DNA from 3 places in the Paraburkholderia sp. 2C genome. Region 3 is predicted to be linked to each of the others. Evidence: predicted binding sites of a transcription regulator. Region 3 holds the regulator's gene; each other region holds the start of a gene.

Region 1 (7,033 bases), on a different contig from region 3:
GCCGGCGCCACGCAAGACCGAGCGCATCGGACAGCAACGCAACATGGCCGAGCCCGAGCGCGCTTGCGGATGCACCGAGCCGGCACGCGGCGTCGCCCGCCTGCAATGCCGCGCTCGAGTCGGCCTTATGCGGGTTATCGGCAGCGCGTGCGTGTTCCGAGAGGGCCGCGATCGACGCATCGGCGGTCTGGAGAAAATCTTCGTATGCGTTGGCGTGGACGGTAAGCGGGCCGAGGTTGCGGGTCGTGGCCTCCGATGAGCCGGGCTGTGATTGAACCGCCGTCTCGGCCACCTGATCTCCCACCTTCCCGGTCACCTGCGCCGCCGCTTCGGCTGCGCCCGCCTCCCACAGCGCCTCCGAGGCCGACGTGCTTGCCACATGCCAGACCACGGTCAGCCCGTAGTCGCGCAGCAGTTCGACGTGTTCGGTATCTTCGGCCGCCGCGCCGAACAGCGCATAGTCGCGCCACAACAACGCCAGCGTCGCGCGCACGAGCGACCGTGGCGCGTACTCGATGCCGCGCGCCTGGTCGGCGAGCGCGAGGTTGCACCGCGCGAAAAACCGCCGTGCATCGGCGTCGCCCGATAAGTGACCGCTCACGCGCAGCGCGCGGACGCAACCGCCGGCAAGCCGCCAGAAATCGTACGGGTCGGGACCGACCAGTTGCGCGATACAGGCTTCGAGTTCGTTGAGCGCGGCCTCGACGACGAGCGTCGCCGCCGACATCGTGCCCTCGCCGGTCTGCGCCCGCAGAACCGGCAGCAGCGCCTGCTCGTAGCGGGCACGCAGATGCGCGAGCCGTTGCGCGGGCAGCGCGTGCAAGGTCGCGGGCGGAACCGGCCGGCCCGCCAGCGCGAGATCTTCGAAATTGACCTTGAAGCCCGGCGTGTGCTGGGCGATCAGCGCTGACAGCGAACGATAGTGCGCGTACAGGGACGGCGAGCACGCGAGTTCCTGCGGATTGCGCCGGCCAAGCGCCGCCGCGAAGGCACGCAGCGCCGCACCGAAGGCTTCGCGTACCGGGTTATCCGCGGGATGAGCGCGGGCCGGATGGGCACGATGGGCGGAAGGTGTCGAATGGTCTGCGTGGCCCTGGGCGGGGGCGATAGCGTGGGCGCCGTCGTTCGCGTCGAAGGCGAGCGGCGAGGCGAGAACCAGCGCGTCAGCGAAACGATGAGCGGCGAGCCATCCCGCCTCGCGAAGCGCGTGCGCCGCGTGCAGAACGGGCAACGCCGCATCGCGGTGTTGATCGTGTGCGGAAATCGCTTCGGCAAGCGCGCGTTCGGCCGCGCGCACGGCGCCGCCGCGAGGATTGGGCAAGGCTTCGAGGGTACTGCCGGAAGCGGATGAAGGTGTCATGGGCACGTTTGCAGAAACGCCGACAGACCGAAACCAGCGCTAGAACCGGGTTGACGACACGCCGTGGTACGCCGGGTACGTCTGGGCAGGCCACAGCGTGCACCCTGACATCGCTCCGCCGGCATGCCCGGCTTCGCGTCGACCGCCACATGCTCGCGCGACCGACACATGGTTCTTCCGTTCAGGTACGCCGGATGCCCCGATACGCGCACCCCAATGCGCAAACATTGGGCAACGACTCAGGCATCGACTCAGGCGTCAAGCGTTAGAAAACGGGGAACCGGCGCGAAACCAGGGCGTAAAAAAACGTCAAGACAAAGTGTGATGACAAAACGCAAAAACAAGCCCCGGCATCTGGCGCAAGAAGCGCAAAGCCAGCCACGAACCGACCGGCAAACCGGTCAGATCTGGACCATTTCGAAGTCTTCCTTGCGCGCCCCGCACTCGGGGCAGGTCCAGTTGATCGGCACGTCCTCCCAGCGCGTGCCCGGCGCAATACCTTCGTCCGGCAAGCCGGCTTCTTCCTCGTAGATCCAGCCGCAGATCAGGCACATCCAGCTTCTATATTCCATTCTTTTGCGCGTCGAAAAGTCCGTTAAAACGGGAGCCATGATGGTACCGTGTTGCCGCCCCCATGCCTAGCGGAAGGAATTCAGGATCATGCGCTGCAGCAAACCTGTGATACGGCGCAGCGACGTGGCCCGGTGTGAAAAACCGCCTCGCCGGGGGAGAAAGCCCCATAATTGAGCCGACTCCCGATTTGCGTCACTCATTGCGTTATTTTTTCGCCCACTTTTCATGCCCAGCGACACCCCTCCGATCGTTCTGACCTTCGGCCTTTCCGACCCCACCGGCGCCTCCGGGCTGCAAGCGGACCTGATGACGCTGGCCAGCATGGGCTGCCACGGCGTCACGGTGCTGACCGGCTATACCGTGCGCGACTCGGCGAGTTGCGACGAAGTCACCGCGCTGGACCCGGAGACCGTCGCCACCCAGGCGCGCATGCTGCTCGAAGACATGCCGATCGCCGCATTCAAGGTCGGCGCAGCCACACGCGCCGAAGTGGTGAGTGCGATTGCGGAAGTCGTCGCCGACTATGACGACATCCCGCTGATTCTCGCGCCCGATTTCACGCTCGACGACGAACATGTGCTCGCTGCCGACGAACTGCGCGAAACCTTTGCCGACCTGCTCGCGCCGCAAACCACGCTGCTCGTCGCCGACCACGCGACGCTGCTCGCGCTCGCGCAGCCGGACGGCGACGCCGAGGCGCCGACACTCGATGCGGCCGTATCGCATCTGCTGGCGCAGGGCTGTGAATACATTCTGTCGATGGAAACAGGTACGCATCGGCTCGTCAACACGCTCTACTGCGAGGAAGGTCAGTTGCGGCAGGACCTGTGGGACCGCGGCGCGCAGCGCGTGACCGGAATGACCGATACGCTCGGCGCGGCGATTGCCGCATTGCTTGCGAATGGCCAGGAACCGGCGGAAGCGGTGCGCGAAGCGCAGGAGTATCTGTTTCAGGCAATGCAGAACGCGTTCCGGCCTGGGATGGGCGCGTACTTGCCCGACCGGTTTTTCTGGGCAAGAGAAACCGATGACGATGCGCCCACGGCGAGCGGCAAGCGCGATGCGCCGGGAGAGGCGCGGCATTGATGAGATGTCGGGCCGCCCATGCGTTTGATGCGGGCCGCCCGGCGCCGACATCGCCCTTTGGCAGTTGACGCGCCATTCGCACGCGCATAAAAAACCCGCACCGTGATTGCTCACGCTGCGGGTTTTCTTTTTGAGCAGGAACGCGCCTCGCAGCGCGCCCCCGACATGCGCTTCGACTTGACGTCGAATTACATGTCCATGCCCATGCCGCCCATACCGCCGGGCATGCCGCCAGGCATCGGTGCGTCTTCCTTCGGCAGTTCGACCACGGCGGCGTCCGTCGTCAGCAGCAGGCCAGCGACCGAAGCTGCGTTTTGCAGCGCCGTGCGCGTAACCTTCGTCGGGTCCACCACGCCTGCTTCGACCATGTCGACGTACTCGCCGGTCGCTGCATTGTAGCCGTAGTTGCCCTTGCCGCCGGCAACCGCTGCCACCACGACGCTTGCTTCTTCGCCGCCGTTCGTGACGATCTGGCGCAGCGGCTCTTCCATCGCGCGCAGCACGATCTTGATACCTGCGTCCTGATCGGCGTTGTCGCCCTTCACGCCCGCGATGGAAGCGCGAGCGCGGATCAGCGCGACGCCGCCGCCGGCCACGATGCCTTCTTCAACGGCTGCGCGCGTAGCGTGCAGGGCGTCTTCGACACGTGCCTTCTTTTCCTTCATTTCGACTTCGGTCGCAGCGCCGACCTTGATCACTGCCACGCCGCCGGCCAGCTTCGCCACGCGCTCCTGCAGCTTTTCACGGTCGTAGTCCGACGTCGCTTCTTCGATCTGCGTGCGCACCTGCTTCACGCGCGCTTCGATGCTGGCTGCTTCGCCTGCGCCGTCGATGATCGTCGTGTTTTCCTTGCCCACTTCAATACGCTTCGCCTGGCCCAGTTCGGCCAGCGTAGCCTTCTCGAGCGACAGGCCAGTTTCTTCCGCGATTACCTGGCCGCCGGTCAGGATCGCGATGTCTTCGAGCATGGCCTTGCGACGGTCGCCGAAGCCCGGCGCCTTGACGGCAACGGTCTTCAGAATGCCGCGGATGTTGTTGACGACGAGCGTGGCGAGCGCTTCGCCTTCGACGTCTTCAGCGATGATCAGCAGCGGACGGCCAGCCTTCGCGACTTGCTCGAGCACCGGCAGCAGATCGCGGATGTTCGACACCTTCTTGTCGTGCAGCAGCACGAACGGGTTCTCGAGGACGGCGACTTGCTTGTCCGGGTTGTTGATGAAGTACGGCGACAGGTAGCCGCGGTCGAACTGCATGCCTTCGACGACGTCGAGTTCGTCTTGCAGCGACTTGCCGTCTTCGACGGTGATCACGCCTTCCTTGCCGACCTTGTCCATCGCTTCAGCGATACGATCGCCGATCGACGAATCGCTGTTCGCCGAGATCGCGCCGACTTGCGCAATTTCCTTGTTCGTCGTGCACGGCTTGCTGATCTTGCGCAGCTCTTCGATGGCTGCGGCCACAGCCCGGTCGATACCGCGCTTCAGGTCCATCGGGTTCATGCCCGATGCGACGTATTTCATGCCTTCGCGGACGATCGATTGTGCGAGCACGGTAGCCGTGGTGGTACCGTCGCCGGCGTTGTCGCTGGTCTTGGAAGCGACTTCCTTGACCATTTGCGCGCCCATGTTCTGGAGCTTGTCTTTCAGCTCGATTTCCTTCGCGACCGACACACCGTCCTTGGTGACCGTCGGGCCGCCGAAGCTACGCTCGAGCACGACATTGCGGCCCTTCGGACCCAGCGTAACCTTCACTGCGTTGGCGAGAATGTTCACGCCCTCGACCATCTTCGCGCGGGCGGAATCGCCGAATACGACGTCTTTAGCTGCCATCTTCTAACTCCTTGAATGCTTTTGAATGAACTGGGGACGTTGAACTTACTTGTTCACCACAGCCATGATGTCTTCTTCGCGCATCACCAGCAGTTCCTGGCCGTCGACCTTGACGGTCTGGCCAGCGTACTTGCCGAACAGGACGCGATCGCCCACCTTCACGTCGAGCTGGATCAGGCCGCCCTTGTCGTCACGCTTGCCCGGGCCAACTGCCAGAATTTCGCCTTGATCCGGCTTTTCCGCTGCGGCGTCGGGGATCACGATGCCCGAAGCGGTCTTGGTTTCCTGGTCAAGACGCTTGACGATCACGCGATCATGCAAAGGACGAAGGTTCATACATACTCCTCTCTTGGGTTGAGACTGAAGAACGCTGAGGACAAACCCGGCCGGAGAGCCCGGCCGGAGAAATTGTTAGCACTCGGGTGCGACGAGTGCTAATTATATGGAGGGGCAGTGACAAATTCAAGAAGCGACATGACGTTTAACCGGGTGTCTGTCGAGATTCACTCAAGTTTGAACTTCCACGACGTCCCAAACGCCTACCCGATTTCAAAAACCCTCGACAAAACAACAACTTCATGACCAGCGCTGAGCTATGGCATGCCGCCCGCAGCTAGCATTGTCGTTGCACGTTCTCCGAGTCACGCCGGACTCGCAGCGCGCAAGGAATGGTTTACAAGGGAAAACCCGCGTGCCGACTACATGCATCGACTTCGTCGCGAAGCATTGTCCTTCGGGGCATTGGAGAGCCACGCGCTGTCATTCGCAGATCTCTTCGCCCATGGCCACTTCGTGCAACCGGATTGGCAGTTGTTTGGGGCAGTGAGCTGCCTTGGACTGTCGCGACTCGTTTGCATTGTCAAAGTCCCGGGGAAATCTCATCGAAGACCTGTTCAAGCTCAGTGCCAAGCCTCTCCCATCAATTGCCGCAGGCTTGATACAGCCGGCAGGCGCCGGGCAATGAACGCATCGAGGCAATCCATGGGCAGATTGAGATCCGCCCGTTTGTGAAAGCAGACCATCAACGGACTGCCACTGTTCCGGCTCCGGCTCGGCTGACAGCATCACAATGGGCGGTCAACGAACACCGGCTGGGCCAGCGCACACGACTACATAACTCGGCCCGGTCCATTTTCAGGCACGGATTCTCCGAGTCGTCGACGAGGAGGACGGTTGACATCGCGGCCATATGCGGTACGTCTGGCCTATCCAGGGCAACGGCTGCTGTGACAGGTATAGACGTCACCGCCACGCCGATAACGGACGCACGCGGCAGTGCGAGAGGGGCGGTTAGAACGCTGCGAGAGAGCATGTCGATTCACCGAACGCCGCCGCCGGCGTGCTCTACAAGTCAGAGGTCGGCGGCGCTTGCGCGCCCTTCTACGACGTCGCGTGTAGCAACCCAGTATGGTGCACGACCGTAATAATCATGCACCCTAGTACCCCAGGCGGCATCAGCCATAGAGGGTCAATGGTCCTTATCGAACCCAACCTCCTCCTTGAGTGCCTGCGCGGTAGTATCGACACGGAAACATTTCTGGTCGGTATCCAACGTTAGCGCGTTCCATGGAATCGCGTGCAGCGTCGTTCCCATACAGAGATATCCGCCTTCTGACAGCACCGCATACGCAACGCGTCCGCTGCGCACGTCCAGCATGATGTTTGCAACCTTGCCAACGTGCTCCCCGTCCGACTTTACCACGCTGTTTCCTTCAAGCGTGTCCTCCGCCATCACTTCCGGTCCGGGCCCTTCGCCGACTCCGCTCCCGACGATTTTGGCACCGGTGCCAGCCTGGTTGCTCCTGGGGTCAAGTGTGCTCATGATTTACTCCTGTTGAGGAATGCTTTAACCCGCCCCCCGTGCCCGAAGCGCTGTCGCTACGACCGGTCAATCGCGCGCAACCTATCCAGTTCATCAGCAGGAACATCCACCAGATTGACATCCGAAGGTATTGCGTTGATGCCCAAGCCCCCTCTGATCCGGTGAAATTCGGCTGTGTCGTTAAGTGGTGCGCCCCCGTTATGCACCAGGCGTCGGTTGGCGAGATTTTTATCTTATTTACTCATTTAGTATTGCAAAATACAATGCAGAGGCTTGAATCATCTGCAGAGGGCCGCACATGCCGCGCACCAGCATTCGAAGTTGGAGGTTGCAGCGTCTGGTAAAATCAGCAATGCTGCATGA
Region 2 (7,033 bases), on a different contig from region 3:
GTCGAAACCCTTCGCGGTATCCCACGGGCGGCCCAGCTTTTTCGCTTCGGCCTGCAAGTCGCGGCGCGTCATATCGAGGCCGAGCGCGTAGCCATAAACGTGATCGAGCGCGCGGTCGACGGCGATATCTTTGCCCGCCTTGCCGATCGCCGCGACCATTTCCATTTCGAAGTGCAGGTTGCCCGTCTGCGATGGGTAAGGCATTTCACCCGTTGCGCCGGGCGCGACGTACAGCACCGCATCGGCCGGCTTGCAGAAGAAGAACGGCGGTTCGCGATCCGGGTCGTGTCCCATCTCGCGCGCGTGCGCCTCGTAATTGCGGCCGACGCAATAGATGCGGCGCACCGCGAACTGATCGCCCGATCCAGCCACCGGCACGCCGACGATTGGCGCCGGTGTAATGACGTAACCCATTCCGTTCTCCGATATTCATGAAGCCGCGCGCGCGGCGGTAAAACGACAAAGCAGCGAGTTTAACGCGGTGATATATCTCTCGCTTGACGGAAAGCTTTCTATGAAAGAAAGCACATACGTTGCGCGGATCGCGTTGCGGCGCGCTCGCGAGCGCCGACCTCAGCGCGGCAACGGCACGCCTGCATCGGCTTCGCCGTGAGGCGAACCACGCGTCATGCGATACTCGACCTGTCACGACTTGCCGATTGCAGCAGCCGATATCGCGCAGGCGCCGCCACCGTCCCGCACAAGACTTCCATCCTCAGATGAACGATTCCGCCGCTACCGCATTGCCCCCTTTCCCGTGCGCCCGCTTCATCAAGGAGATCGGGCGCGGACCGCACGGCGCCCGCGCGCTCGCGCCCGAAGATACGCAGGCGCTCTACAGCGCCATGCTGGATGGCCGCGTGTCGGAACTCGAACTCGGCGCGGTGCTGCTCGCTTACCGTCTGAAAGGCGAGACTGCTGAAGAACTGGCCGCGATGCATGCGGCCGCGCATGCGTCGTTCGAACCGATCCGCGTGACCCACGATGCGTCGAGCGCCATGCCCGCCGTGCCCGCCGTGTCCGCTGTGTCAATCCCGAGCTACAACGGCGCGCGCAAGCAGCCGAACCTCGTGCCGCTGCTCGCGCTGCTGCTTGCGCGCGAGGGCGTGCCGGTGCTCGTGCACGGCGTGACCGAAGACCCGGGCCGCGTCACGAGCGCCGAGATCTTCGCTCATCTGCAGATTGCTGCTGCACAGACGCACAGCGAGATCGAGGACGCGCTCGCCGCGCGCCGCGTCGCGTTCGCACCGATCGAGACGCTCGCACCGAAACTCGCGCGACTGCTCGCGCTGCGCCGCCGGATGGGCGTGCGCAACTCGACGCATACGCTCGTGAAAATCCTTCAGCCGTTCGCGCCGCCGGGGCTGCGGCTCGTCAACTACACGCACCCGCCGTATCGCGAGAGCCTCACGGAGCTTTTCGTCACGCATCCCGACGTCGCCGCGGGCGGTGCGCTGCTCGCGCGCGGCACCGAAGGCGAAGCGGTCGCCGATACGCGCCGCCAGGTCCAGATCGACTGGCTGCACGACGGGCAATGCGACACGCTCGTCGCGCCCGAGCGCTCGTCGGCCGACGCGCCGGCGGTCGATCTGCCCGAAGGACGCGACGCGGCGACCACCGCCGCGTGGATCGCCGACGTACTGGGCGGCGCCGCGCCGGTGCCCACCGCGATCGCGCGTCAGGTCGAAGTGATCGCAGGCATCGCAAAGCGAGCGGCTTGAGGCGCCGCCGCGGCGCGCCCCGCCGCTGTCCTGCCGCAGTTGTCGTGCTGCAGGTCCGCTGCATTGTCACCGAATCGTCAGTTGACATCCGGGCGCCCGCTGACTTACATTCCCCAAATGTGTTCAATCCTGAACTCCCTCCGAATTACCATCGGTCGCCTAGCGCGGCCCCTATCGCTACGTCTAGCGTAAGCAAGGCGTAGCGCCGCGTTTGCCTAAGACTCCCGTCTAAAAAGCTTCCGCGGTCCTCCCTGTCGTTCCCCGTTGTTTCTGCTTCATCCCAAACCGTAGTTCTTCACAACCTGTAGTCGTCTGTGCTCGCCCAAATACCGTTTGGACGAGTCGCGAGGGTCAAATGCACATCGCATGCGCTCTGTTGTCGAACGTGGCCGGCGTCACCATCGCCATTGCGTTCCCGACATCCTTGTTCGTCCGCGCCCGTTCGTTGCTGCCGCTAGCGCCGGCTTCAGCCGCGCACGCGCGGATCGTGCATCCGTGGCGCCAGGCCAGCCGCCTGACGCCGCAACCCACCGCATACGACTAAACGAACAAGGCCATCATCATGTTGAGCAACCCTGCCGAGAAATACCGCCCCTTCCCCGCCGTCCGCCTGAACGGCCGTAAATGGCCGAGCCGTACGATCGGGCACGCGCCGATCTGGATGAGCACCGACCTGCGCGACGGCAACCAGTCGCTGATCGAGCCGATGAGCATTGCGCAGAAGCTCGAATTCTTCGAGATGCTCGTCGCGATCGGCTTCAAGGAAATCGAAGTCGGATTTCCGTCCGCATCGCAGACCGACTTCGATTTCATTCGCAAGCTGATCGACGAGGCGCGCATTCCCGACGACGTGACGATCGAAGTGCTCGTGCAGTCGCGCGAGGACCTGATCGCCCGCACCTTCGAAGCGCTCGCAGGCGCGCCGCGCGCGATCGTGCATCTGTACAACGCGATCTGCCCGTCGTTCCGCAAGATCGTGTTCAACCAGTCGAAGGAGCAGGTGAAGGCGCTCGCCGTCGACGGCACGCGACTGATCCGCCAGTACGCCGACGCGCGGCCGAAAACGCACTGGACCTATCAGTACTCGCCGGAGACGTTCAGCATGACCGAGCTCGCGTTCGCGCGCGAAGTCTGCGACGCCGTCGCGCAAACGTGGCGGCCGACGCGCGATCACAAGATGATCGTGAATCTGCCGGCCACCGTCGAAGCGGCAACGCCGAATGTCTACGCGGACCAGATCGAATGGATGGACCGCAATCTCGGCTACCGCGACAGCATCGTGCTCTCGGTGCATCCGCATAACGATCGCGGCACCGCGGTCGCGGCCGCGGAACTCGCGCTGATGGCGGGCGCCGATCGCATCGAAGGCTGCCTGTTCGGCAACGGCGAGCGCACCGGCAACGTCGATCTCGTCACGCTCGCGCTGAACCTCTACACGCAGGGCATCGACCCGGGCCTCGACTTCTCCGATATCGACGCGGTGCGACGCGTGGTCGAGCGCTGCAACCGGATTGCCGTGCATCCGCGCCATCCGTATGCAGGCGACCTCGTCCACACCGCGTTCTCGGGCTCGCATCAGGACGCGATCCGCAAGGGCCTCGCGCAGCAGGCGCCCGATGCGGTGTGGGAAGTGCCGTATCTGCCGATCGATCCGGCCGATGTCGGGCGCAGCTACGACGCGGTGATTCGCGTCAACAGCCAGTCGGGCAAAGGCGGCGCCACCTATCTGCTCGAGCGCGCCATGGGCTTCGCGCCGCCGCGTCGCGTGCAGATCGAATTCAGCCACGCGGTGCAGGCCGTCGCGGATCAGTCGGGCGCCGAAGTCAGCGCGGAAGCGATCTGCGCATTGTTTGCGCGCGAGTACTTTGACGTCGCGGGCCCCGCGCGGCGTGTCGACGCGCAGAGTGTGCATTGGGAGGGCCGCGCGATCCGCGTCGGCACGGCGGCTGCAGCGGCGGCCGCCCGGCCGGGAGCCGGCAGTGGCGCGCATGACGCCTACGCGCAACACATCGCGGGTGAAATCGCGTCGGCGGCAGGGCGGCGCATCGACATCACGTCCTGCGAAATCGTGCGCGCGACCGACGGCCGTATCGCCGTCTTCGTCGGCTGCCGCGTCGGAGACGACACGCTGCGGCACGGCGCCGGCATCGCCACCGACGAGGCGACGGCGGTCATCGACGCGGTGATCAGCGGCATCAACCGCTCCGGCGTATGGGTGTCGGTGTCGCCCGAGCCGATCAGGGTCGCGGCCTGACATCGCTTGCGGGCGCCACGCGGGAAAGAGCGCGAAAGAGCGGGAAAGAGCGGGAAAGGAGTCGAAAGAAACGCGAGAAGCAGGCAGGCAGTGCGCCGAGGAAGCAGGACGCGGGCAGTTCAGATCGGATTGCCTCGCGTGAACGGCCGGCTCAAAAGGCGCGGCCGGAACAGCAGTGACAGCGTGACCGGGAAACGCAGCAATCGCAACGGGCGCACCCGCGCGTCGTCACTCGAGCGCGCAGCGCGTCGCCTGCCAGGCAATCAGGCGCCACTGCCCTTCTTCCTGCGCCTGAATCGCGGTGTAAGCAATCGGAAAGAGCAGCGCGCCGTTGTTCGCTTCCATCTCGATCAAGGCGCGCCCCGTGACGACACAGGTCTCGCGCCCCACCGGCAGCACATCCTGCGACTGGATCTCGATCTGGCGATAGCGGCGGCGGCCCGCAGTGATCGCGTCGATGAACTGCTGCTTCGTCTCGCGTTTGCCGTTCGTGTGGACGTAGATCACGCTGTCCGACAACAACGCGTCGAGCTGCGGCCCATTGCCGTCAACCATCGCGCGAAAGCGTTCGCGTTCGAGCCCGCGAATCGCCTCGATCACTTTAGCGGCCATCGCATTCGCCCCTTCACGACGGAGCCGAAAGCGGCCGCGGTCGTCAGAAGTTGTACTGCACGTAGACTTGCTGGAAATTTATACCAGGATTGGGCTCTTTGATACTGGCGTTGGACAGGTGCTGAAAGCGATATCCGACCTGGTAGTGCTGTTTCTCGCCGAGTCCGAAGCCGACCCCCACCATATCCGCGAACTGGAACGAGGAGCTCATCGTGAAGTTGGTCGACTGCCGCGCATGAGTAAGCAGTCGAACGCCGATACCCGCTTCGAGGTACGGCCGAATCCAGCCGCTGCCCTTGATAAACCGCACGACCGGCGTGACGCCGAATTCGCCGAGGTTCCTGTTCACGTTGCCTTCACCGGTGTTCCACCACGCCGCGTGCGCCTCGCCGACCAGCGAGAAATGCCAGTCGCCCATTTGCCACCAGGTGAGATTCGGGTCCCACACGAAACCAAGATCGACCTTGCTGGTGTGGCGGTCCGCCCACCCGCCTGCTACCTGAAACCCGAACTGATCAGCCGCCGCGACCCCGGAAAGACCGAGAAAAGTTGCCGCGCAAACACCTTTTAGTACCAGATCACGCCAAAACTCTTTGTTTTCGTTCATCTTGCGCCCTGAATTTGGCAGGTTGAACCTTAAGTTGAGTTGAGTGCAAAACGACTATTTTTGAGACAGCAGCACGTATCGTTCCGTGGAAATGCCGCCACGGCTGCCGCGGGCTTCTGCGTTTTGCATAACATCATGCGCCCTACATGCCCACAACCGCAGTGCGGATGAATCCTAACCTGCTAGGGAGTTTCTCGCAGGCAGGGTACAATACTATTGAGAATTAGGTTTCGATAGGAAAAGCGGGAACTTGGATGACCCTAGGGCCTCTAAGTGTTAGCACTCGGTAGACTTGAGTGCTAACATCCATGGTGGCGCCGCTTAAAAACGGCGTTTTGTCTGACCCAAAGGAGTACGCTACGTGAGTAACGCAATGACCCTTCCGAATACTCTCAGCCCGTTGTCGGCTAAGGCCGGCTCGGCAGGTGCACTGACGCTCGCGCACGCTTCGCTTCTGCCCGGGCAGCTGGGCAATATCGACGCCTACATCCAGGCCGTGAACCGGATTCCGATGCTGACGCCGGCAGAAGAGCGGCAGTTCGCGACGGAATTCCGCGAGCAGAACAACCTCGAGTCCGCCCGGCGGCTGGTTCTGTCGCACCTGCGGCTGGTGGTGTCGATCGCACGCAACTATCTCGGCTACGGCCTGCCGCACGCGGATCTGATTCAGGAAGGCAACATCGGTCTGATGAAGGCGGTGAAACGCTTCGATCCCGAGCAGAACGTACGTCTCGTGTCGTACGCCATGCACTGGATCAAGGCCGAGATCCACGAATACATCCTGCGCAACTGGCGCATGGTGAAGGTCGCCACAACAAAGGCGCAGCGCAAGCTGTTCTTCAACCTGCGCAGCCATAAGCAGGGTTTGCAGTCGTTCACGCCTGACGAAATCGAAGGCCTCGCGAAAGAGCTGAACGTGAAGCGCGAGGAAGTCGCCGAGATGGAAACCCGCTTGTCGGGCGGCGATATCGCGCTGGAAGGCCAGGTCGAGGACGGCGAAGAATCGTTCGCGCCGATCGCCTACCTCGCGGATTCGCACAGCGAGCCGACTGCGGTGCTGGCGCAGCGTCAGCGGGACAAGCTGCATAGCGACGGCATTGCCTCCGCGCTGGAGTCGCTCGACGCGCGCAGCCGCCGGATTATCGAGGCGCGCTGGCTGCAAGTCGAAGACGATGGCTCGGGCGGCTCGACGCTGCACGAACTGGCGGATGAATTCGGCGTGTCGGCGGAACGTATTCGCCAGATCGAAGCAAGTGCGATGAAGAAGATGCGCAGCGCGCTCGCTGAGTACGCATAACCACGTATAACGCATGAATGCCGGGCGCTGTCCCGGCACACGAACACCCACACCGACGAAGGTTCTTCCGAACTTTCGTTCGCGACACTCAAAAAGCCCTGCCGTCGAAAGACCGGCAGGGCTTTTTTATTTCCGCTCGCCTCGCGTCCCCGATTTCGACATTGCCGGCGTTGCGTTTCCTTGACCTGGCGCAATGCGGATCACAATACTTGTATCGTAAGGATGCCTTCGCGACTTCATGCCGCACGGCGCACTACGCGCAGCGGCAAACGCGCTCCTAGAATCGTTATGCATCCGGCAAACGCTACGCACACCGACGCGCGGCCGGCCGGGTGACGTCGTTGTCAACCGATCATGACCATAACGCTGAATCTCAGGAACTCACTGCGCGCCGCATCATGGACGTGGACGCGCATCGCAGGCTGGGCGCGCGGCCCGACCTTCGCACGCGACATCGCGATCGTGCTCGCAATCAAGTTTGTGTTGCTGTTCGCGCTCAAGTTTGCATTTTTCAACCATCCGCAGGCGCAGCACATGTCGCT
Region 3 (7,033 bases):
GCAGTTGAAGCAGTCAAAGCCCCAGAAAAACACCACCGCCAGTTCGTCGCCGGCCGACTGGAGACCGTCGTCGAACGTATCGGCGCTCAGTTCCTGCATATCGAAAGCGGCAAAGGCGGATGGGTCTACAGGGATGCTGGCCATAAAGCAAGAATGCGAAAAATCTGGAGTGCGTTAAGCGCGCAACGTCGCATCGGACGTCGCGTTGCATGCGGGACGGATGCGTCCCGCTTACTTCGGCGCCGCCACCGTGACCAGCGCCGGGCGCAGCACCCGGTCGCTGATGACATAGCCCTTCTGCAGCACAGCGACGACCGTGTTCGCCTCCTGCTCGGCCGGCACCATCGAAATGGCCTGATGGCGGTGCGGGTCGAACTTCTCGCCGACCGGATTGATTGCAACGACGCGCCCTTTTTCCAGCGCACCGGTCAGTTGGCGCAACGTCAGTTCGACGCCTTCGCGCACCTTCGCGAGGTCGTCCGACGAGTGCGCGACGGCCGCTTCGAGACTATCGATAACCGGCAGCAGGTGCTCGGCGAAATTCTCGATCGCGAATTTGTGCGCCTTCGAGATGTCCTCTTGCGCGCGGCGCCGCACGTTTTCGGTTTCGGCCTTCGCGCGCAGGAAGCTCTCCTGCAACTCGGTGATCTTGGCCTGCGCGTCAGCGAGTGCGGCTTCCGCGCTTGACGCCTGCGGGTCTGCGGCGTTGGCTGCGCCCGCGGGCTGTTGCGCCGCGGCATCGGCGGCCTGGCGCGCGGCATCGTCGGCGGGCGTGGGATTCTGGCTCGTCGGTTTCTCTTGCGTGTTTTCCATGTCGCTGAAAGTCGATAAAGAATTAAAACTATCAAAGCGGCCCGCATGTCGCCCGGCGCTTCGCATGAACCGGCCGTTTTAACCGGCCAGCGCATGGGCGCGCAATGGCGTTGCAAATTCACAACACCATTGGCCGCTCAACAGCAGTGCAGATGAGGTTGCGCGCAACCGGTTTCAAGCGGCTCGCCAGCCCTTTTTGCACCGCAACGGGGCAAAAAATGATGGGAGAAATTCGCCGTTACATCCATGACTCGCCCGTCATCATATTGAGATTGAGCGCGGTCCGCGAGTGGCCTAAACTCATTGAGAACGTCGGAAAAGGCATGTTTACCCTAATCTGACGTGTCGCTTACCACCGTGAACCGCCCGTTTCCCGTTTTGCATCTCCAAGGGGAGTACCGTGAAACTGACCTTCGCAATATCGGTGGTCGCCTTGGTGCTCATCGCGGGAACCACGACCATCTGCATGTCCGGCGCCGTCAACGACCACACCACCGAATATGGCGGTGTGCACGCGACGATGGAGTCGCTGTTCAATCCCCACCTGAAAGTTTGTCGATAATGCGCCGGTCGCGTTTCGTCGGCCGGCCGTGCAGCGTGGCTGTCGGCTCCCGGAAGTGCTTGCGCCGCTCGAGTTCCGCCAGCCGCTTCGTCCGGCCTTCGTCCGTTTCGGCATAAAGCGTCTGCGCGACCGAGGCGGGCCCTCGCACATCGCACACGCCCAGCACCTGCACCTGCCAGACAATCCGCTCGATTTCGATTGCGACGAGGTCGCCCACCCGCACGTCCTTCGCGGGTTTGACGCTCGCACCGCCAATGCGCACCCGCCCCTTCTCGACCGCATCTGCCGCAAGCGACCGCGTCTTGAAGAAACGCGCCGCCCACAACCATTTATCGATGCGCAACCGGGCGTCGGGTTCAGTCGAAATCTTGTAGTTCATCTATCTGTCATTCAAACGCCTCGCGCGCCATGGCCTTCCGCGGCACACGAACCGGGTTACCGGATAACCGACGCAGGTGGCATGCCCGCACACTTCGCTTACGACGCCACCGCTGCCTGCCGCGCACTCTCCTGCACCGGCCACCCTTGCAGATGCTGCGCGACGATTTCGCCAAGCGCGGCAATCCAGACCGGCGACGCATTCAGGCAGGCGATACGGTGAAACTCCTTGCCGCCCGCGTGCACGAACTCATCGCGCACTTCCATGCCGATTTCCTCGATCGTCTCGAGACAGTCGGCGGTAAAGCCGGGGCAAAACACATCGATACGACGCACACCGGCCGCACCGAGTTCTTTGGCCGTCGGCGCGGTATAGGGCTGCAGCCATTCCGCCTTGCCGAAGCGGGACTGAAACGTGACACGGCACTCGACCGGCGTCAGTTCCAGCGCATGCATAAGCAGTGACGCCGTTTGCTGACACTGCTCGTGATAGGGGTCGCCGAGATCGAGCGTACGTTTGGGCACGCCATGAAAACTCAATACCAGCTTGTCCCCGGCTGCAAAATCCGGGCGGCCGTGCACATGCCAGTAGTGATTCACCTGCGCGGCGAGCGCAGCGATATAAGCGGGATGATCCGCATAGTGACGCACGGTGCGGATCTCGAGCTGATTGCGCATCCGCTTGAGCGCGCCGAACGCCGCATCGAACGCAGTGGCGGTGGTGGACGACGAGTACTGCGGGTACATGGGCATCAGCAGCACGCGCTCGGCGCCCGCCAGCTTCAGCTGGTTCAGCATTGCCGGGATGTCGGGCGTGCCGTAGCGCATCGCGTAGTCGACGATCACTGCGTAGTCGTTCGCGTGCAGCAACTGGCGCAGGCCTTCCACCTGCTTTTCGGTGTAGACCCTGAGCGGCGACCCTTCGGGCATCCACACCGCCGCGTACTTTTTCGCCGACGCCGGGCTGCGAAACGGCAGAATGGCCGTGCGCAGAATGACTTGCCACAGCACCGCGGGAATTTCGACGACGCGCGGATCCGACAGAAATTGCGCGAGATAGCGCCGCACAGCGCCCGTCGTCGGTGCATCGGGCGTACCGAGATTGATCAGCAGGACCGCGACGCGGTGTGCGACAGCGGACTGCAGAGGCCGCTCGAGATCAAAGCGCATAGATTACGGGCAAAAGGCAAAGGGCTATGAGGCAAAGGAAGCGCGCCGTGTACGGCCGCTCGAGACCACCGCAAGTCGCTCCATGCGACCGAAGGCAGCAACGTATCAGGTGAAGGCCATTATAGCGGCGCGGTTCGCGGCCGAAACCTGGCCATTCGGCAGATTGGCAAACACCGCACAACGCAGCATCATGAAGGCAGGTACATGCATGAAAACGTGCGGCACGCCGCACAGGGAGGCATCTACTGCTGGCTTAGCGTCAACGAAAGCAGGCGCGCCGTGATATCGACAATCGGAATCACGCGGTTATAAGCCATGCGTGTCGGGCCGATTACGCCGAGCGTACCGACAATCGTGCCGTTCACTTCGTACGGCGCGGTCACGACGCTCATTTCCTCGATCGGCACGAGATTCGATTCGCCGCCGATGAAAATCTGCACGCCTTGCGCGTGGCTCGATACGTCGAGCAATTGAAGGAGGCTCGTCTTTTGGTCGAACACATCGAACAGCTTGCGCAGCCGCGCCATGTCCGACGAAAGATCGGCCACTTCGAGCAGTTTGCGTTCGCCCGAAATCAATACGGTTTCGCCCGTATCGGTTTCGTCGGTGCTCGCGGTAACGGCGGCATGCATCAGCGTCGTCATGTCGCCGCGCAGCTGGTCGATCTCTTCGCGCAGCCGGCGGCGCACTTCGTCGAACGACAGGCCGGCGAAATGCGCGTTGATGTAGTTCGACGCTTCGATGAGTTCGGCCGGCGAATAGTCGCGCTGCGTCGCCATCATCCGGTTCTGCACATCGCCTTCGGGCGTCACGATGATGAGCAGAATACGCTTGTCGGACAAGCGCATGAATTCGATCTGCTTGAATACATGGCTGCGCCGCGGCGTCAGCACGACGCCGGCGAACTGGGACAGATTGGACAGCACGCTCGCCGCGGCCGCGACGATTTTTTGCGGCTCGCCCGTCTGCAGCACGTCGGGCTGCAGCGTTTTCTTGACAGCCCGTGTGACAGCCTCTTCGTCGGCGACCGATTCGACGGTCAGCATCGTGTCGACGAAAAGCCGGTAACCGCGCGGCGTCGGAATGCGCCCAGCCGACGTGTGCGGGCTGATCACGAGACCGAGCTCCTCGAGGTCGGACATCACGTTGCGGATGGTGGCCGGGCTCAGCTCGAGCCCGGAAAACCGCGACAACGTGCGCGAGCCGACCGGCTGACCTTCGGCGATATACCGCTCGATCAGCGTTTTGAGGAGGGTTTGTGCGCGAGGATCTAACATGGCGAAAAATTTTAGCTCAATGACGACGCCGCCGCGAGCGTTAAGCGTACCTGCGGCACGCACCCCGCAAGACATTGCGGCGCCGCGCCATGCGAAGCGCACCGCGAAGGCCCTCGCTCGCGCGCTGACGAGGGCAAGCGCCGGCCGTTGTCATCAGCGCTTCACCATTCTAACGATAATCGGCTATACGCAAGAGAGCGGCGCTTACCCGCGCCGGCGCCAGCATCGACGGCTCCTTCGGCCCGCTACGACGGTTCTTCCGACGCGGGGCGACGGTTCTTTTCGGCCCGCAGCTATGGTGTAATGCCGGCATGCAAGTTACCAGCCAGTTCAAGACCGTTGCGCTCGTCGGGCGCCCCCAGACGCCCGGCATCGGCGAGCCGCTGATGCAACTCGCGTCCTGCATCGCCAGGCGCGGGTTCGATATCGTATTCGAGGCGCAGATCGCACAGGAGATCGGCGTCACTGGCTATCCGGCGCTGCGGCCCGCGGAGATCGGCGCGCGCGCCGATGTCGCGGTCGTGCTAGGGGGCGATGGCACGATGCTCGGCATCGGCCGCCAGCTCGCGCCCTACAAGACACCGCTGATCGGCATCAACCACGGGCGCCTCGGCTTCATCACCGACATCCCGATCTCGGATATGCAGACGATCGTCGTGCAGATGCTCGGCGGCAGCTTCGAGCGCGAGGAGCGCACGCTGCTCGAGGCGCGCATCATGCGCGCCGGCGAACCGCTCTACCACGCGCTCGCGTTCAACGACGTGGTCGTGAACCGCAGCGGCGTGTCCGGCATGGTGGAATTGCGCGTGTCGGTGGACGGCCGCTTCATGTACAACCAGCGCTCGGACGGACTGATCGTCGCCACGCCGACCGGCTCGACCGCCTATGCGCTTTCGACGAACGGGCCGATCCTCCATCCGCAACTCGATGGCATCGTGCTCGTGCCGATCGCGCCGCATGCGCTGTCGAACCGGCCGATCGTGCTGCCGGACCATTCGAATGTGAGCATCCAGATCATCTCGGGCCGCGACGTCAATGTGAATTTCGACATGCAGTCGTTCACGTCGCTCGAACTGAACGATACGATCGAGGTGCGCCGCTCGCGCCATACGGTGCCGTTCCTGCATCCGGTCGGCTACAGCTACTACGCCACACTGCGCAAGAAGCTGCACTGGAACGAATACCCGTCGCACGAAAGCGATGAAGAAGACGACAACTGATCCGGCAAGCATCGAGGACAACCGCGAACAATCCGGACATGGCAGACCCGCCGGACCGCACGAACCGGACCCACCCGCCGCATCATCCCCCTATCCAACCCGCACGCTGCCGGACACACGAACCAGCCGACTCCATGCTTCGCCACCTCTCGATTCGCGATTTCGTCATCGTCGCCGCGCTCGACCTCGAATTCGACAGCGGCTTTACGGTCTTCTCCGGTGAAACCGGCGCCGGCAAGTCGATTCTGATCGACGCGCTTGCACTGGCGCTCGGCGCGCGCGGCGACGCGAGCGTCGTGCGCGCCGGCGAAACACGCGCAGACATCACCGCGGAATTCGACACGCACACGCTCGTCGACCAGTGGCTCGACGACCAGGCGCTCGCCGCGCAACCCGAAGACGGCGAAGCGCAGGACGGCACCGTCCTGCTGCGCCGCGTGATCGATGCAAACGGCCGCTCGCGGGCGTTCATCAACGGCACGGTCGCGACGCTCGCGCAGTTGCGCGAGCTCGGCGAAATGCTCGTCGACATCCACGGCCAGCATGCGCATCAATTGCTGATGCGCCCCGACGCGCAGCGCGAGCTGTTCGATACGCATGCGGGGCTCGCCGATGTGGCCGCCGCGGTATCGCGCGCGTGGCGCGGCTGGCGCGACGCGGCGCAGGCGGTCGAGCACGCGCAGTCGCGCGACCGCGAACTGCAGCTCGAACGCGAACGGCTCGCCTGGCAGCTCGCCGAACTCGACAAGCTCGCGCCGCAGCCCGGCGAATGGGAAGAGGTGAATAGCGAACACCGGCGTCTGTCGCATTCCGCGAACCTGATCGACGGCGTGCAGGGCGCGCTGGGCGCACTGTCCGAATCGGACGACGCGATGATCACGCAGCTCGGCGCGATCATCTCGAAGCTGCGCGATCTCGCGGAAATCGACCCTGCGCTCAACGACGCGCTCGCGGCGCTCGAACCGGCCGAGATCCAGTTGCAGGAAGCGTCGTACTCGCTATCGCACTATGCGCAGCGGCTCGAACTCGATCCCGACCGGCTCGCGGAAGTCGAAAAACGCCTCGACGCATTGCATTCGGCGGCGCGCAAATTCCGGCTGCAGCCCGAATCGTTGCCCGAAGAACATCAGGCGCGCCGCGCGCAGCTCGACGCGCTCGATGCCGCGGCCGACCTCGACAGCCTGCGCGCCGCCGAGAGCAAGGCGAGAGACGCCTACCTCGCCGAAGCGAAACAGCTGTCGAAGGCGCGCGGAAAAGCGGCGAAGGCACTCGGCTCGGCGGTGACCACCGGCATGCAGGAACTGTCGATGGCGGGCGGCAGCTTCGAAGTGGCGCTTGTCGCGTTGCCGGAAGGCGGCGCGCATGGGCTCGAGCAGATCGAGTTCCGCGTGGCCGGCCATGCGGGCGTGCCGCTGCGGCCGCTCGCCAAAGTCGCATCGGGCGGCGAGCTCGCGCGTATCAGTCTCGCGCTCGCGGTAATCGCGAGCACGGCGAGCCCGACCCCGACGCTGATCTTCGACGAAGTCGACACCGGCATCGGCGGTGGCGTCGCGGAAGTGGTCGGGCGGCTGCTGCATCAGTTGGGCCGCGACCGTCAGGTATTGTGCGTGACG

The links. Region 3 encodes HrcA, which represses chaperone genes, less so after heat shock. Its sites were predicted from a motif close to TTAGCACTCNNNNNNNNNGAGTGCTAA; they were not measured.
Region 1: a site for HrcA is predicted at 5,260-5,286, ahead of groES (co-chaperone GroES). Genes of this name have one in related genera too.
Region 2: a site for HrcA is predicted at 5,471-5,497, ahead of rpoH (RNA polymerase sigma factor RpoH). Genes of this name have one in related genera too.

Annotation. Positions count from the first base shown of each region.
Region 1 is NZ_BAAILL010000009.1:51,404-58,436, forward strand. It holds gene ACYPXD_RS01225 (hypothetical protein) at 1-1,360, opposite strand, end outside; gene ACYPXD_RS01230 (rubredoxin) at 1,762-1,932, opposite strand; gene ACYPXD_RS01235 (hydroxymethylpyrimidine/phosphomethylpyrimidine kinase) at 2,159-3,019, shown strand; gene groL (chaperonin GroEL) at 3,208-4,848, opposite strand; gene groES (co-chaperone GroES) at 4,894-5,184, opposite strand; partial or broken gene ACYPXD_RS01250 (PRC-barrel domain-containing protein) at 6,200-6,670, opposite strand.
Region 2 is NZ_BAAILL010000068.1:161,480-168,512, forward strand. It holds gene ACYPXD_RS31645 (fumarylacetoacetate hydrolase family protein) at 1-414, opposite strand, end outside; gene ybiB (DNA-binding protein YbiB) at 720-1,721, shown strand; gene leuA (2-isopropylmalate synthase) at 2,284-3,975, shown strand; gene ACYPXD_RS31660 (nuclear transport factor 2 family protein) at 4,204-4,587, opposite strand; gene ACYPXD_RS31665 (acyloxyacyl hydrolase) at 4,631-5,194, opposite strand; gene rpoH (RNA polymerase sigma factor RpoH) at 5,556-6,491, shown strand; gene cydP (cytochrome oxidase putative small subunit CydP) at 6,846-7,033, shown strand, end outside.
Region 3 is NZ_BAAILL010000049.1:359,672-366,704, forward strand. It holds gene ACYPXD_RS25895 (thioredoxin family protein) at 1-144, opposite strand, end outside; gene grpE (nucleotide exchange factor GrpE) at 232-813, opposite strand; gene ACYPXD_RS25905 (hypothetical protein) at 918-1,154, shown strand; gene ACYPXD_RS25910 (hypothetical protein) at 1,214-1,375, shown strand; gene ACYPXD_RS25915 (RNA-binding S4 domain-containing protein) at 1,347-1,754, opposite strand; gene hemH (ferrochelatase) at 1,853-2,923, opposite strand; gene hrcA (heat-inducible transcriptional repressor HrcA) at 3,166-4,200, opposite strand; gene ACYPXD_RS25930 (NAD kinase) at 4,512-5,420, shown strand; gene recN (DNA repair protein RecN) at 5,555-7,033, shown strand, end outside.